Regions from separate parts of the Mesorhizobium sp. P2_F5 genome, predicted to be linked through region 3. Evidence: predicted binding sites of a transcription regulator. Region 3 holds the regulator's gene; each other region holds the start of a gene.
The links. Region 3 encodes PhoB, which activates phosphate uptake and scavenging genes when phosphate is short. Its sites were predicted from a motif close to TGTCATNNANCTGTCAT; they were not measured.
Positions count from the first base shown of each region.

Region 1: AC1DYO_RS08450 (alpha-D-ribose 1-methylphosphonate 5-triphosphate diphosphatase) is a predicted target of PhoB. The motif match lies at 1,812-1,828, and genes of this name have one in related genera.
Region 2: AC1DYO_RS09400 (RNA degradosome polyphosphate kinase) is a predicted target of PhoB. The motif match lies at 2,207-2,223, and genes of this name have one in related genera.
Region 4: AC1DYO_RS26585 (acid phosphatase) is a predicted target of PhoB. The motif match lies at 2,282-2,298, and genes of this name have one in related genera.

Region 1 is NZ_JBFUEY010000004.1:402,205-406,414, forward strand. It holds gene AC1DYO_RS08440 (alanine racemase) at 1-436, opposite strand, end outside; gene AC1DYO_RS08445 (D-arabinono-1,4-lactone oxidase) at 433-1,722, opposite strand; gene AC1DYO_RS08450 (alpha-D-ribose 1-methylphosphonate 5-triphosphate diphosphatase) at 2,030-3,190, shown strand; gene uxuA (mannonate dehydratase) at 3,210-4,210, opposite strand, start outside.
Region 2 is NZ_JBFUEY010000005.1:13,014-17,223, reverse strand. It holds gene AC1DYO_RS09400 (RNA degradosome polyphosphate kinase) at 1-2,050, opposite strand, end outside; gene AC1DYO_RS09395 (zinc-finger domain-containing protein) at 2,287-2,532, shown strand; gene AC1DYO_RS09390 (FAD-dependent monooxygenase) at 2,552-3,775, shown strand; gene AC1DYO_RS09385 (TIGR02117 family protein) at 3,800-4,210, opposite strand, start outside.
Region 3 is NZ_JBFUEY010000006.1:16,614-20,823, forward strand. It holds gene pstA (phosphate ABC transporter permease PstA) at 1-693, shown strand, start outside; gene pstB (phosphate ABC transporter ATP-binding protein PstB) at 711-1,535, shown strand; gene phoU (phosphate signaling complex protein PhoU) at 1,577-2,281, shown strand; gene phoB (phosphate regulon transcriptional regulator PhoB) at 2,298-2,987, shown strand; gene AC1DYO_RS10720 (ROK family protein) at 3,018-4,210, opposite strand, start outside.
Region 4 is NZ_JBFUEY010000024.1:9,331-13,540, forward strand. It holds gene AC1DYO_RS26575 (hypothetical protein) at 1-398, shown strand, start outside; partial or broken gene AC1DYO_RS26580 (phosphatidate cytidylyltransferase) at 456-560, shown strand; gene AC1DYO_RS26585 (acid phosphatase) at 586-2,130, opposite strand; gene AC1DYO_RS26590 (cytochrome-c peroxidase) at 2,338-3,621, shown strand; gene AC1DYO_RS26595 (FGGY-family carbohydrate kinase) at 3,649-4,210, opposite strand, start outside.

The sequences.
Region 1 (4,210 bases), on a different contig from region 3:
GGTCGAGCTCGGTGGCAAGCGCGCCATAGGCGGCCAGCCGCTCCTCGGTATCGATCAGCCAGACGATGCGCGACGTCGCTTCGCCAAGACCGGCGAGAACGCCCTTGGTCAGCGCGTGCCTGGCACCGGCGACCGGCATCGGCTTGCCAAGCAGCAGATCGACATCGGGAAAGGCTTTCAGCATTTCGGCGCTGATCGGCAGATGAAAAGTCATCAGCCTGTCGGTCGCGAACGCCGCGCGGATATGCTGGATGAGCGGCAGGCATGGCAGCGACTTGTCGACGAGGCGCAGATCGAGGCCGGTGGCGAACTTCACCTTGATCGCGGCGATGTTGTGGTCGAGCCGGTCGAGATCGAGCACCAGGCAAGGCTGAAAGATCCCGACCGCCCTGAGCGCGGTAGACAGTTCGGCAAAATAGGTGTCGGTCAGGCTCATGTCGCGACGCCGAGCAGCCTGGCCATGTAAGGCGTCACGAAACGGTTGTCCGGGTCCATCTCCCGGCGCACCGCCATCGCATCGCTCCAGCGCGGATAGAGCGCACTCAGTTCCTTGGCGGCGAGGCTGTGCATCTTGCCCCAATGCGGGCGGCCGCCGCGCTTCCTGAAGATCGGTTCGGCGGCGTTGAAGTACGCCATCGGATCGCGCTCGACGCCGTGATGAATGGCGACGGAGCATGTCGGGCGCTTGTAGAAGGGGCTGAGCCAGATGTTGTCGGGCGCGACGACGCGAACTTCGATCGGAAAGTAGACATCCGGAAACCGCGTCTCGAGCAGCGCGATGATTTCGCCCAGCGCCGCCGTCCCTTCCTCGAACGGCAGGTGATATTCCATCTCGTTGAACTTGACGTTGCGCTCCGAGGTGAAGACCTTCAGCCAGTCCTCGACATAATCCTCGGGCGGCACCTTGGCGAAGGCCGAGCCGATGAGACGGCGGCGCAGCCAGGGAAACCAGCTGAGATAGTCGCGCAACTTCCTCAGCGTTGTCACCGCATCGTCGTCTTCCGTCGGCGGGCGCACCGTCGCCGGCGCGTCGGTGATGTCGCTGGCGATCAGCAGCGCCTGGCCCGAAAACGGCACGTAGTAGAATTCTGCCGAACGATGCGCCGTCACGGTGCTCTCGAATTGCGATAGCACGTCGGCAATCGGCGCTGTCCAGCGGCGGTGCCGCATCCGGCAACTCGCGACATTGCGGATCGTCACCTCGGTCACCGCCCCGAAGGCACCGAGCGAGGCGCCCATGGCATCGATCATGTCTGGGCTTGTGGCGCGGTCGAACTCCTTGACCTCGCCGCGCCCGTCGACGATCTGCATCGCCTCGAGCTGGGTGTGGTAGGCGCCGAGCGTGATGCCCGAGCCATGCGTGGCGGTGCCGAGCGCTCCCCCAAATGCCTGCTTGTCGATGTCACCCATGTTTGGCAGCGCCTGGCCGACGCCGTGCAGAAGTTTTGCCAGCGCGCCGATCTTGGTGCCGGCGCCGACCCGGGCCGTCAGTTTTTCGGGATCGTGTGACTTTAGCCCCTCGAAGCGGTCGAGCGACAGGATGGTGCCGTCATTCCTGACCAGCGGTGTGAAGGAATGCCCCGTGCCGACGAAGCGGACAGGTCCGGGCGCGCTGCGCAGGAGTTCGCCCAATTCATCGAGAGTTTGCGGTTCGGCAAAAGCCTGCGGCCTGGCCGTGACATAGCCCGACCAATTGCTCCACTGGCTGATAGCGTCTCCCACAATCGCCTCCCTGGGACAGCCGGCTTTACCGGTCTTAACAGCTGCGCGGAATAATATGATACATAGTCAGCTTTTCGGATATGATACGTTGTCAGCTTTCTGTCAAGCTGGCAATCGAGGGACAAACCCGAAGCCGGCTTGAAAAGAAATGCGGCCGTGAACTTTCATGAACCGTGACTTTTCGCGTCAATCACAAGGCCCGTCACCGATTGTCATTTTTCGGGGGCAAGCAGCTGTTATGGGGACGCCTGTCCCTTGGTCTTGCCGACCGAAAATCCCGTCCTGACCCGCCTCGAAGAGAAATTGCATGTGGCTAAGTGAATTCGAAATTGTCCTGCGCGACCGCGTCATCCCGAGCGGCGCCATCCGCATCGAAAACGGCCGGATTGCCGAGATCCGAAACGAGCCGGTCGAGAATGCCGACATATCAGGCGGCGGCCGCCTGCTTCTGCCAGGCTTCATCGACATGCATGGCGACATGGTCGAGAAGGAAGTCGAACCGCGCCTCGGCGTGCATGTGCCGATGAAGATCGGCATCGCCGAACTCGACAAGAAGCTCGCCTCCTGCGGCGTCACCACCGCCTATGCCGCGCTGTCCTTCATCGGCGCCAGCATCACCAGCGGCGTGGCGCGCTCCGAAGAGCATACGTCTGCAATCATCGACACCATTGCCGGAATGAAGGACCACCTGCTGGTCGATCACCGCATCCATGCCCGCTTCGAAGTCACCTTCACCCCGGCGGTTCCCATGTTGCAGAAGCTGATGGATGCCGGCAGGCTGCATCTGATCTCGCTGATGGATCACACGCCGGGACAGGGCCAGTATCGCGATGTCGAGCTTTACATCGCACGCATCGCCAAGGAGCGCGGCATGTCGGTTGCCCAGGCATCCGAGGTCGTCGGCCATCGCATAGCCGGCCGCGAGGGCCAGGGCGATGTGCTCAACGCACTGCAGGATCTGTCGGCGCGTGCGCAGGCCAATGGCGTCGCGCTTGCCTCGCATGATGACGACACGCTGGAGAAGGTGGAACTGGTTCATGGCCTTGGCGCCACGCTCAGCGAATTCCCGGTGACCCTGGAAGCGGCGCAGGAAGCCAGGAGGCTCGCAATGCATACTGTGATGGGAGCGCCCAATGCGCTGCGCGGCCAATCCTATTCCGGCAATCTTTCGGCGCGCCAGGCTTACCAGGCCGGGCTGCTCGACATGCTGGCCAGCGACTATCATCCAGCCTCCATCCTGCCGGCCGTGCTCGGCCTGGCGGAACTGCGCGAAGGCAGTCTTGTAGCGGCGGCAGCGCTGACAAGTGCCAATCCAGCCACGGCGCTCGGGCTTACCGATCGCGGCGCCATCGAGACGGGACTGCTGGCCGATCTGGTCGTTGCCGATCGCCAGCCGGTGGCGCGGGTGCGGGCGACATTCCGCGCCGGCCGCATGATCTACAGCGACGGCACGTTAAATCGGCATTGAACGCAATTCGTTTGTCGCTTCAAGCAAGCCCGAACGTCTCCACGGCGCGCATGATGCCGCGCAGTTCGGCGAGGCCTTTCAGGCGGCCGATCAGCGAGTAGCCGGGATTGATCCTTGTCTTGCCGATATCGTCGGCGAGCAGATGGCCATGGTCCGGCCGCATCGGGATTTGCCAGTCGGCGCGGCCTTCTCTATGGCGGCGCGCCTCTTCCTGCATCAACGCCAGGATGACATGCGCCATATCGGTGCCGCCCTCGAGATGCTCGGCTTCGTAGAACGAGCCGTCCTTCTCGATGGTGATGTTGCGCAGATGGGCAAAGTGGATGCGGTCGGCGAATTCCTTGACCATGGCGACAATGTCGTTGTCGGCGCGCGTGCCGTAGGAGCCGGTGCAGAACGTCAGCCCATTGGCCTGGCTGTCGACAGCCCCAAGAATGAAGCGCGCATCCTCGGCGGTCGAAACGACACGAGGCAGGCCGTAGAGGGAAAACGGCGGATCATCAGGATGGATGCACATGCGCACCCCCTCCTCTTCCGCTACCGGAATGATCTCGCGCAGGAACCAGGCGAGGTTGTCGCGCAGCTCCTTCGGCCCGATCCCGTCATAGTCCGCCAAGGCCTCGCGAAAGCTCTCGCGGTCATATTTGCGCTCGGTCGCCGGCAGACCGGCGATCAGGTTGCGTTCGATCTGGTCGATCTTCTCGGGCGGCAATTCCTTGAGCCGCGCTTCCGCCTGGGTAATACGCGCCGGCGTATAGCTTGCCGCACCATTCTTGCGCTTCAGCACGAACAGATCGTAGGCGGCGAAATCGATCGCATCGAAACGCAAGGCATAACCCGTCGTCGGCAGCCGGTAGGCGAGATCGGTACGGGTCCAGTCGACCACGGGCATGAAATTGTAGCAGATCGTGGCGATGCCTGCCTTGGCCAGCGCGCGGATTGAGTCGCGATAATAGCCGGCATAGCGCTCGCGTTCCGGTGCGCCGATCTTGAAGGAATTGTGGACCGGGATGCTCTCGA
Region 2 (4,210 bases), on a different contig from region 3:
CGACGCGCCGGGAGGTTCCGTCAGCCAATACGTCGAAACTTTGCTGGTTGTCCATGATGTTGCCCAGCATGATCTGGCCAAGTATCTGTTCATGCACAGTTGGATTGGTGATCGGCACCATGGTCTCGACGCGGCGGTCGAGATTGCGCGGCATCAGGTCAGCCGAGGAGATGTAGACGATCGCCCCGTCCGAGGGCAGGCCGTGGCCGTTGCCGAAGCAGTAGATGCGGCTGTGTTCGAGGAAGCGGCCGACGATCGACTTGACCCTGATGTTTTCCGACAGGCCGGGCACCTGCGGCCGCAGGCAGCAGATGCCGCGTACGACGAGGTCGATCTCGACGCCGGCACGGCTGGCGTCATAGAGTGCGTCGATGATGTTGGGATCGACGAGCGCGTTCATCTTCATCCAGATGCGCGCCGGCCGACCCGCCAGCGCATGGGCGATCTCGTCGGCAATGTGCTTCAGGATGCGGCTGCGCAGCGTGAACGGCGAGATGGCGATCCGCATCTCATCGGTTGGCTCGGCATAGCCGGTGATGAAGTTGAACAGCTGCGCGACATCGCGCGCGATCGTCGGATCGGTGGTGAAGAAGGACAGGTCGGTGTAGATGCGCGCGGTGACCGGATGGTAGTTGCCGGTGCCCAGATGCACATAGTTGCGCAGCTTGCCGTCCTCGCGACGCACCACCAATGACATCTTGGCATGCGTCTTCAGTTCGAGGAAGCCGAACACGACCTGGACGCCGGCGCGCTCGAGGTCCCGCGCCCAGCGGATGTTGGCTTCCTCGTCAAAGCGCGCCTTGAGCTCGACCAGCGCGGTCACCGACTTGCCGGCCTCGGCCGCGTCGACCAGCGCGCGCACGATCGGGCTGTCGTTGGAGGTGCGATAAAGCGTCTGCTTGATCGCCACCACTTCCGGATCGGCCATCGCCTGGCGCAGGAACTGCACCACCACGTCGAAGGATTCATAGGGGTGGTGGACGACGATGTCCTTCTCGCGGATGGCCGCGAAACAATCGCCGCCATGCTCGCGGATGCGCTCTGGAAAGCGCGGATTGTAGGGCCTGAATTTGAGGTCGTCGCGCGGCACGGCAACGATCTCGGAAATCTGGCTGAGCGCCAGCGGGCCGGTCAGCACGCTGATGCGACTCGAAGAGACGCCAAGCTCGCCGGCAACGAACTCGCGCAATTCGCCGGGCATCAACTTGTCGAATTCGATGCGGATGACCGAACCGCGGCGGCGGCGCTTCAGCGCCGTCTCGAACAGGCGCACGAGATCTTCCGACTCCTCCTCGACCTCGATATCGCTGTCTCGAATGATGCGGAAGGTGCCGGAGCCCTTGACCTCGTAGCCGGGGAACAGCTTGCCGATATAGAGGCCGACCGCCTCCTCGAGCGGGATGAAGCGAACATGCTGCTTGCGGTCGGGCAGACGGATGAAGCGCTTCAGCGCCACCGGCAGGCGCAAGAGCGCGCTCATCTCCTCGCCATTCTTGCGATGGCGCAATTGCAGCGCCATGGAGAAGCCGAGGTTGGGAATGAACGGGAACGGATGCGCCGGGTCGATCGACAGCGGGGTCAGCACCGGGAAGACCTGGTCCTGGAAATGGTCTTCCAGCCAGACCTTCTCATCCTTGGTCAGTGCATCGCGGGTGATGCTCTCAATACCTTCCTTGTTGAGCAGCAGCATCAGCGCCGACAGGCTGTTCTGCTGGTCCTCCTGCAGCCGCTCGACCTCGCGCAGCAATTGTTCGAGCTGCTGCTCGGGCGTGCGGCCGTCGGGGCTCTTGAGCGCGATGCCTTCGCGCACCTGGCCGGCAAGACCGGCAACGCGGACCATGAAGAATTCATCGAGATTGGCGGCCGAGATCGACAGGAAGCGGACCCGCTCGAGCAGCGGATGGTGCTCGTTCTGCGATTCCTCAAGAACGCGCCGGTTGAACTGCAGCCAGGAGAATTCGCGGTTGACGAAACGGTCGGGATTGCCGCCCTCGGGGCTCGCCACCTCGACATTGATGAATTCGCTCTGCACCGGCTTCAGTTCATTCATGGTTTCCTGCCCGCAACCGTTCCCTTGGAGCGCCGCACATGCCGAGATGGCCATGGACGCTCTAACATGCCTTTGTGACGCATGATCCGTCGCGGAGTAGCTCGGCTTCCGGGGTCATGCGCTTAACCGGCTTAACTTATCCTCTGACAGGGTTTTACGACAGTTTCATTTCATCGATCTTGCAAAGAGAGCTGTTATGATCCAGATGCAGACGAGACTGCGTTAAGGAGACGATGATGGCAGGCGGTTCCATTCCCCATTTCCAGAACGATGCCGGCCATCCGGCGATCGACATCGGTGTCAGGGAATTCATGTGCACCGGCGCCAACCCACCCTTCGATCATCCGCATGTCTTCCTCGACATGGGCGACGACAATGAAAAGGTCTGCCCCTATTGCTCGACGCTCTACCGCTATTCGGCGAAGCTGAAGGCGACGGAAACCCTGCCCGCCGGCTGCATTTACATCGACCAGGCCGCCTGATCCTGTCGCGGCTAGCCCGATGGAAGACATCAGGTCCCGGCAGGTCATAATCGCCGGGGCCGGCGTTGCCGGGTTGACGGTTGCCCTTGCCTTCGCCGAACGCGGCTATCCCGTAAAACTGTTCGAACAGGCGTCGCGCCTCGAAGCAGCCGGCGCCGGCATTCAGCTTTCGCCCAACGCAACACGCATTCTTCGAAAACTCGGCGTGCTCGACCGGCTGCTGCCGGCGGCCTTGCGACCGGAAGCGGTCGTGCTCAAGGACGCCGGGACGCTGCGCGAACTGGCTCGGGTGCCACTTGGGCAAGCCGCCGAAGCGCGCTGGCAGGCGCCCTATCTCGTTACCCACCGCGCCGATCTGCAGGCGGCGCTGCTGGCGCAGGCCGCTGAACGGCCGGGGATTGAGCTCATCACCGGTGCCCGGGTGAGCAGGCTCGCCATCAACCCGCAAGGTGTTGCCGTGACCGCCGAAGCGGATGGCCACGCCATCGAGGCCCGTGGCCGGCTCCTGGTCGGCGCCGACGGTGTCTGGTCGTCGGTTCGGGCGCAACTTACGGGCTTCGGCAAGAGCCATTTCTCCGGCGAACTTGCCTGGCGGGCCACGATCGCGGCCGAGAACGCCGCCGGAGAAGCCTTTGCCGCCATCGGCGCCGCCGACTGCGTCACCACTTTCCTGCATCCCGGTTTCCACATGGTCGCCTATCCCGTCAGCAAGGGCCGCGCCTTCAATCTCGCCGCTTTCACCAAGGGCGAGCGGATAGCCGAAGCCTGGTCGGGCCGTGCCGACCCAGCTGTGCTCGACGGCGCCACGCGCCACACCGCGCCAGGCCTGGCGAAGCTTGTGGCGCTGGCCGGCCCGTGGACGGCCTTTCCGATCCACACCGTCGAACAAAGGCGGTGGACGAGCCCGCAAGGCGTCGCCCTGATCGGCGACGCCGCGCATGCGATGACGCCGTTTGCGGCGCAAGGTGCGGCCATGGCGATCGAGGATGCCGTAATGCTGGCTGACGTCACCGCCGATTTCCCCGCCGATCCGGCGGGAAGTCTTCAAATCTGGGAAAACCTGCGGCGACCGCGGGTCGCCAAGGCAGCACGTCGCGGCGCCGTCAACCGCCTGGCCTGGCACGCCGCCGGTCCGGTGGCGATCGCCCGCAACCTGTTCCTGGCCATGCGCTCGCCCGAAAAGCTCGTGGCCGATCTCGACTGGCTCTACGGCTGGGAGCCGCAGAAAATCATTCGGCGCTGAGCGGCGCCGGGATGCCGTTTTTGCCTAGTTGTAAAGCCGCATCGACAGGCCGAGCGAGGCCGGCAGTGGGTTCCACCAGCCGGTGCGCAGGCCAGCGGTGCGCAGACCCGCCGCCGTCCAAGTGTTGCAGCCGACCGGCGCGTTGAAATGGCCGTTCGCCTCGAAGAAGCGGTCGAAGCGGGAATAGGCGGCATTCTCGATGACAACCGGACCGTTCGGCCCTTGCTGGAAGCTCGCGTCGATGTAATCGAGCAGTGCTGCAAAACGCTCCTCATCGATGTCGAAGCCGGTGACGGCGGGATGCGGCTCGGCGATGGCGCCTGCGATATCCACATGCATGACCGAGGCGTCCAGCGTCAGCGCCTTGAGCACAGGCACTGCTTTCAGCTCAGACCAGCTCGGCGTCTCCAGATAGAAGGCGCGGCCGCCCCAGCC
Region 3 (4,210 bases):
AGCCGCCCGGAAACGTCGGGCATGGGCGTGGCCATCATCGGCTCGTTCTACATGATGGTGATCGTGCTGCTCTTGGCGCTGCCGATCGGCGTCGCCGCCTCCATTTATCTCGAGGAATTCGCCAAAAAGAACCGCTTCACCGACCTGATCGAAGTCAACATCAACAATCTGGCGGCGGTGCCGTCGATCGTTTTCGGCCTGCTCGGCCTTGCCGTGTTCATCAACTTCCTCGGAATGCCGCGCTCCGCTGCCTTCGTCGGCGGCCTGGTGCTGACCCTGATGACGCTGCCGACCATCATCATCGCCACGCGCGCCGCCCTTGCCGCGGTGCCGCCGTCGATCCGCTCGGCAGCGCTTGGGCTTGGCGCCTCGAAGATGCAGATGGTGTTCCAGCACATCCTGCCGCTTGCCGCTCCCGGCATCCTGACCGGAACCATCATCGGCCTGGCGCGTGCGCTGGGTGAGACGGCACCGCTGCTCCTAATCGGCATGGTCGCCTTCGTCGCCGACTATCCGAAGACGCCTTTCGATCCGGCGACCGCGCTGCCGGTGCAGATCTACATGTGGGCAAACGAGGCCGAACGCGCTTTTGTCGAGCGCATGTCCGGCGCCATCATCATCCTGCTCGTCTTCCTCATGGCCATGAACATCACCGCGATCGTGCTTCGACGCCGGTTCGAGCGGCGCTGGTAGAAAAAAGGCAATTTGGTATGAACATCATGACCGAACAGTCCCTTGAAAACGCAGTGGGCGACAAGATGAACGCCAAGTCGAACGAAGTCATCAAGATGCGCGGCGACAAGGTCGGCGTCTTCTACGGCGAGAAGCAGGCGCTGTTTGACGTCAATCTCGACGTCCGCCAGAACCAGGTGACGGCGCTGATCGGCCCGTCCGGTTGCGGCAAGTCGACCTTCCTGCGCTGTCTCAACCGCATGAACGACACCATCGATTCGGCGCGGGTGACCGGCAAGATCACGCTGGACGAGGACGACATCTACGACAAGAACATCGACGTCGTCGAACTCCGCGCCCGCGTCGGCATGGTGTTCCAGAAGCCCAATCCGTTCCCGAAGTCGATCTACGAAAATGTCGCCTACGGCCCGCGCATCCACGGGCTGGCCAAGCGCAAGTCCGACATGGACCAGATCGTCGAATCCAGCCTGAAGAAGGCGGCGATCTGGAACGAGGTCAAGGACCGCCTGCAGGAGCCCGGCACCGGTCTGTCCGGCGGCCAGCAGCAGCGCCTGTGCATCGCGCGCGCCATCGCCGTGTCGCCGGAAGTGATCCTGATGGACGAGCCCTGCTCGGCGCTCGATCCGATCGCCACCGCCCGCGTCGAGGAGCTGATCGACGAGCTGCGCCAGAACTACACCATCGTCATCGTCACCCACTCGATGCAGCAGGCGGCGCGCGTGTCGCAGCGCACGGCGATGTTCCATCTCGGCTATCTGGTCGAGGAGGGCGCCACCGACAAGATGTTCACCAACCCCGACGACAAGCGCACCCAGGACTATATTACCGGCCGCTTCGGCTGAGCCGTCCGGCGGTTGAATTTTCAGGCACGAGGACCAAGATCATGGGTGAACATACCGTCGCCTCCTTCGATGAAGAGCTGGGGCAGATCAGCAAGCTGATCCGCGACATGGGCGATCTGGCCGGCTCGATGGTCAACGCCTCGACCAGGGCGTTGCTCAATTCCGACAATGCGCTGGCGCAGCGTGTCGTTTCCGACGACGCCATCATGGACGCGCGCCAGCGTGAGCTGGATGACCGCGCCATCACGCTGATCGCCAAGCGCCAGCCAATGGCCAACGACCTGCGCGCTGTGGTCGGCTCGATCCGCATGGCCGGCGACCTCGAACGCATCGGCGATCTCGCCAAGAACATCGCCAAGCGCGTCGGCACTGTCGGCCTCAGCGTTACGCCGCGCGACCTGTCGCATTCCATCGACGCCATGGCGCAGCTGGTGCTGATCCAGGTGCAAGGCGTTGTCGAGGAATATGCCGCCGCGGATGCCGCAGCCCTGGCGAAACTCAGGAATGAGGACGAGCGCATCGACGTCAAGTACACGTCGGTGTTTCGCGAACTCTTGACCTACATGATGGAGGACCCGCGCAACATCACCGCCTGCACGCATCTCCTGTTCTGCGCCAAGAATCTGGAGCGCATCGGCGATCATGTCACCAACATCGCTGAAAATGCGTACTATGTGCTGACCGGCCAGCAATTGCCCGCCAATCGTCCGAAGCAGGACGAGACGGCGATGGCCACTTCGGCCTGACAAGGGTGAACTGCTGATGATTGCGCCACGCATCATGGTCGTGGAGGATGAGGAGCCACTGGGCGTGCTGCTCCGCTACAACCTCGAATCCGAAGGCTACCAGGTCGAGGTGGTGACGCGCGGCGACGAGGCCGAAATCCGGCTGCAGGAAAACGTCCCCGATCTGCTGGTGCTCGACTGGATGGTGCCGGCGGTGTCCGGCATCGAGCTGTGCCGGCGGCTCAGAATGCGGCCCGAGACCGAACGGCTGCCGATCATCATGCTGACCGCGCGCGGCGAAGAAAGCGACCGCGTGCGTGGCTTGTCCACCGGTGCCGACGACTATCTGGTCAAGCCGTTCTCGACGCCGGAGTTCATGGCGCGCGTGAAAGCGCTGCTGCGCCGCGCCAAGCCGGAAGTGCTCTCCAGCGTGCTCAAGGTCGGCGACATCGTGCTCGACCGTGAATCGCACCGGGTCTACCGCAAGAAGAGCGAGATCCGGCTCGGGCCGACCGAGTTCCGCCTGCTCGAATTCATGATGCGCCATCCAGGTCGGGTCTTCTCGCGCAGCCAACTGCTCGACAATGTCTGGGGCGAGACGATCTATATCGACGAGCGCACGGTCGACGTGCATGTCGGGCGCTTGCGCAAGGCGGTCAACAATGGCCGCATGCCTGACGTGATCCGCACCATCCGCGGTGCAGGCTACGCCATCCGCGAAGATTGACGCGCGGCGCGCCGCGCCGTTGCCGGCCTCTCAGGCGACATGTTTGCTAGATTTCGCCTGAATCCCCGGCGCGAAAATCTCCTGGTCGACGAAGCCGAGCGCGCGCATGGCGCAGCCTTCGCGGATCAGCGGCAGTTCGTTGGGTTCGGTGTCGAAGGAAATCGACTTCGAGTGCTGGCCGCCGGCGGTCTGGGCAATCGCATTGCGCAATGCCGGTTCGATCAGATCGAAGGCGGCGGCGCTGACACCGACCATGGCGACGGGGGCGGGATCGATTAGGGCGAACAGGCTGCCAAGGCCGAAGCCGAGCGCTTCCCCGGCCTTGCGGTAGGCTTCCCGCTCGGGACCTTCGGTTTCGCGAGCGCGTGTGGCAAGCCCCCGCATGTCGGCGTCGCCGACATCGACCGGTTCGGCGTCCTCGCTCATCCCCATGGCATTGCGCCAGATGGCGTAGTTGCCGGCATAGGCCTCGACGCAGCCACGCCGCCCGCAGCGACAGAGCGCGCCGCCGGGACGGTGGATCATGTGGCCGAACTCGCCGCCTGAGGAATGGGTGCCGGTGAACAGTTCGCCTTTCAGCACCAACCCCATGCCGATGCCGTGCGAGAGCAGGATGGCAATGAAATCGTCGCGGTAGCGCTCAGGCTGGCGCCATTGCAGCGCCACCGCCATCATGTTGCAGTCGTTCTCCATGGTGGCCGGAATGCCGAACTCCGCTTCCAGTATGTCGGCGAACGCGATGTCGGTCAGCGGCGTGATCGGCGACCACAGCATGGCGCGCGCCTGCGAATCGGTGATGCCCTGGATGCCCATGGCAATGCGGGCGATGCTTTGGACATCGAGGTCGGGATCCTCGAGCCGCCGCCGCACGATTGCCGTGCATTCGCCGATCAGTTCGTCGCGCGGCATGGTCAGCGTGTCCAGCCGGCGCTGCTCCTCGGCGACCACATGGCCGGCATAGTCGATGACGGTGACGGAAAGGAAATTCAGCGACAGCACCACGGTCATCACCGCGGCTGCTTCCGGATTGAGGCCAAGGCCGACCTGTGGCCGTCCGCGTTTCAGCGCACCGGTCTCGCCGGGCTTGCTCTCGGCCAGGATGCCTTCTTGAATCAGGTCAGAAGAGATCGCCGATATGGTCGAATGGCTAAGGCCGGTGGTTGCCGCAATCTCGGTCCGCGACGGCTGGCCGGCCCGGCGCACGGCCGAAATCACCATCGCAC
Region 4 (4,210 bases), on a different contig from region 3:
TAGCCAACTCCGCCCTGCTGCCATCCTACAAGGACTTCGTTGCAACAGCGAAGGTTGGCCAAAACGGATGTACCGCATATAAATTTCTTAGCAGAGGCACCTGGGCTTCCGTAGGAGTCATCCTCATAGACGAGGCCATCTTCCGCGAAAAAGCGGAGGCAATGCTTGATGGTTGCGTCCACACCGCGCTTGATTATTTGCAGGGCTTTCCGACGAGGGATAGGTACTTCGATTACCTGACACTTCCTGATGCGACGATTCGGGGCTTGGTGATTGAAGCGATTTACAAATGTGCTGCCGAAGAAGTAGACGGAACTCCGGAGCCAGAAGAAAGAACCAAGGATGGTTTGGCGCCACTTCCTTCGCTAGATTGCATCACGGCCAAGGTGGCTGAATAGGGTTGGCCAATTTTCTCTGGCAAGCTGGTGGGCCGGCCGTCAAGTGCGACCAAGCCGGGCCATCTCGTCGAAGGCCATGGCGGCATGATGGATCGCGCCGACAGCCTGGTCTTCGCCGCGCCCGTGTTCTTTCACATCGTCCGCTATTTCTGGACGGTGTGAAAGAACAGGTCCGGTCTGGATTGGCCTACCGACTAAGATCGAGCGCCGCGCTCAGATCGCCCATCGGCGGCTGGTCGTTGTTGCGCAGCGCCTTGTCGCGGGCGACGATGCCGGGCAGCACCGGCAGATCGTAACGCGCGGTGATGAAGCGCAGAATCGACGTGGTGTCGTATTGCGTGTGATCGACCATGCCCATCCTGGCATAGGGCGAGATGATGAAGGCCGGGATGCGGTTGCCCGGGCCCCAGCGGTCGGCCTTGGGCGGCGCGACATGATCCCAGAAGCCGCCATTCTCGTCATAGGTGACGACAACCAGCATATGCGGCCATTGCGGGCTCTTCTCGAGATGCGCGACGAGGTCGGCCAGATGCTGGTCGCCTGAGGTGACATCGGCATAGCCGCTGTGCTCGTTGAGGTTGCCCTGCGGCTTGTAGAAGGACACGGCGGGCAGCTTGCCGTCGTCGATCGCCTTGATGAACTCGGTGCCGCCAAGGCCGCCGTCTCTCAGGTGTTCGGCGCGGGCGGCCGTGCCCGGCGCATAAGCCGCGAAATAGTTGAAGGGCTGGTGATGGAACTGGAAGTTCGGCACCGGCGTCGCATTCTTGCCGTCGAGTGTGGCCTGCCAGGCGCCGGCATACCAGGCCCAGTCGACGCCCTTTAGCGACAGCAGGTCACCGATGGTGATGTCGTGCTGTGGCGGCAGCGTGGTCGGCTGCGCCGGGTCGGCAAGTGCTGCGTCACCGCCTGCGACCGGCTTGTTGTTGCTCGGCTGGTAGGGCGGCTGCATGGTGTTGACGGCGTAGAAATCGGGTGTGATGGCGCCGTCACTGACGAATTTCGGCACGCCGCCGAGTGCCGAAGGCGGCGAATTGTCGGCGATCTTGAGCGTCTTGCCATCGGCGTCGACGACGGCGATCTGGTCCTTGACCGGGCTCTTGTCGGCGTTGGGATAGACCGGCACGCAGGCGCAGGCGAGCATGAAATGGTTGAGGAAGGAACCGCCAAAGGCGCCCTGGAAGAAATTGTCGGCCAGCACGTATTTCTTGCCGACCGCCCACATCGGCAGCACCGAGCCGTCATAATGGCCCATGACGAGACCGCCGGAATCGGCCCAGGCGACGAACTTGTCGTTCTTGCCGCCGTCGATCTGCATCTGCTCCTGGTAGAAGCGATGCCAAAGATCATGGGTGATGACCCCGGTATTCTCGTTAAAACCCTTGGGATCGTCGATGGCGAAGACGGCATTGGCGAGATGCGCGGTCTGTGCTTCCGTCACCGCCGGCGTCACGCCCTTGCCGGTGAGTCCACCCCAGGCCGGCGGCAATTCGGTCAGCGGTTGGCCGTCGCGGTCGAGCTGGCGCGCCTGGCTGGCCGTCACATTCGACAGGCCGTTGGCGCCGGGAAAGCCGCCATAGAGGTTATCGAAGCTGCGGTTCTCGGCATAGATGACGACGACCGTATCGATCTTGTCATAGCCGGCGGGCGCGGCATGAACGGCGCCTGCCGCGACAAGGGGGGCAAGGGCCGAGCCGGCTAGATAGAGGGAAGTGAGGAGCTTGAGCCTCGTCATGATGGAAAACCTCGTGGCTTGGAACAATGGCTGGAGGAGCAGCGCGACAAAACCGGACCTTTTCGCGCGGCACGCCAAATTAGGGCCACCGCCTTGTCACCTTTGTGACGTTTTCCAAGCCGGCGAACACGGTTGCGTGAGCAGGCGGCGCGGTCATCAATCCGTAGCAGTGCGGTTTTAAGCCCGGACGAAACCGGACCGAATGAGATGACGGCGCAACACTGGGCAAGGTGGGGGAAAAGCCGGGCGATCGCCATCGGCGCGGCAGCGCTGCTCAGTCTTGCGGCGCCAGCACGTGCGGCAGGCGCCGACGGCGCCCATCCCGGGCCGATGTCGCGCAGCGACGCCTATGCCAGGGCGGCGGCACTGACCGCGCTCGGCCGCAAGATGTTCTTCGATACGTCGCTGTCCGCGTCGGGCCTGCAGGCTTGCTCGTCCTGCCATGATCCGCATCACGCCTTTGGCCCGGCTTCAGCGGGACCGGTCGAGATGGGCGGACCGGAGATGGACCAGCCGGGACTGCGCGCCGTGCCGTCGCTGCGCTATCTGCAGGCGGTTCCGGCGTTCAGCGAGCATTTCTACGATTCCGAGGACGAGGGCGACGAGAGCGTCGACAATGGTGCCACCGGCGGCCTGACCTGGGACGGCCGCGCCGACCACGGCAAGGACCAGGCGCGGATCCCGCTTTTGTCGCCGTTCGAGATGGCCAACATGGATGGCGATGCCGTCGCCGCTGCCTTGCGCAAGGCCGCCTATGCAGGCGAGATCAAGGTGGTCTTTGGCGAGACTGTCTTCGACCGTCCGGACGATGCTTTCGAGGCCGCCGTCGAGGCGCTCGGCACATTCGAGCAGAGTGCTACAGATTTCTATCCGTACTCCAGCCGCTACGACGCCTTCCTTGCCGGCAAGGCGACGCTGAGCGCACAGGAATTGCACGGGCGCTCCCTGTTCGAGGACGAGACCAAGGGCAATTGTGCCAGCTGCCATCTCAGCGAACCGGCCAATGACGGCGAGCCGCCGCAATTCACCGATTTCGGTTTCCTCGGCATCGGCGTGCCGCGCAATCCGGCCATCCCGGCCAATGCCGATCCGACCTATTTCGACCTCGGCCTGTGCGGTCCGCTGAGGACCGATCTCAAGGGCCGGAGGGAGTATTGCGGCCTGTTTCGCACGCCGACGCTGCGCAACGTAGCGCTGAAGAAGAGCTTCTTCCACAATGGCTATTTCCACACACTGCGCGGGGCGGTCGCCTTCTATGCCAGCCGCGACAGCGATCCCGGCCGCTGGTACCCGAGGAATGCCGACGGTACGGTCCGGCAAAATGACGATCTGCCGAAGGCTTACTGGGCCAATCTCAACCAGGACCCGCCCTTCGGCCGGAAGCCCGGCGGCAAGCCGGCGCTGACCGATCCCGAAATCGACGACATCGTCGCCTTTCTGCAGACATTGACCGATGCCGACCAACTGGCGGGTGCTGCGCGGACGCATTAAGCCTCGATTGCCGGCCTCGCCTCGTGGTCAGTCGCGGATCGCGCGGCCCGCCTGCTGCAGCAGTTCAAAAGCGGCGTAGCGCTTGTCGTGCCAGGGCATGAGATCGCCGCCAGCCGGGCGATAGATATCGCCGATGCGCGACATACCGGTCATCGCGGCAATCACATCCGGATAGGTTCCGGCCGCCACCGCGGCCAATACGGCCGAGCCGAGCAGCACCGGCTCCGGCGAGGTCGAGCCGGCGACGGTCAGCCCTGTGGTGTCAGCCAGCAGTTGGCGCACCAATTCGCTTTGCGCAGCGCCGCCGCTGACAACGATGGTATCGATGGCGATGCCTTTGTTGGCCATCGCCGCCAGGATCTGGCGCACGCCATAGCCGATGCCCAGCAGGCCGGCGACATAGAGCGCGACGAGACTGTCGGGCGACGTGTCCATGCCCAGCCCGGCGATGAGCGCCTTGGCCTCGGGGTCGGCGAAGGGCGAGCGATTGCCGAGGAATTCCGGCACGACATGCAGTCCTTCGGCAAGGCGCGCCGCCGAGGACAGATCGGCGGCTTGCGTTGCCGCCTGCCGGCCCAGCCAGGCCGCG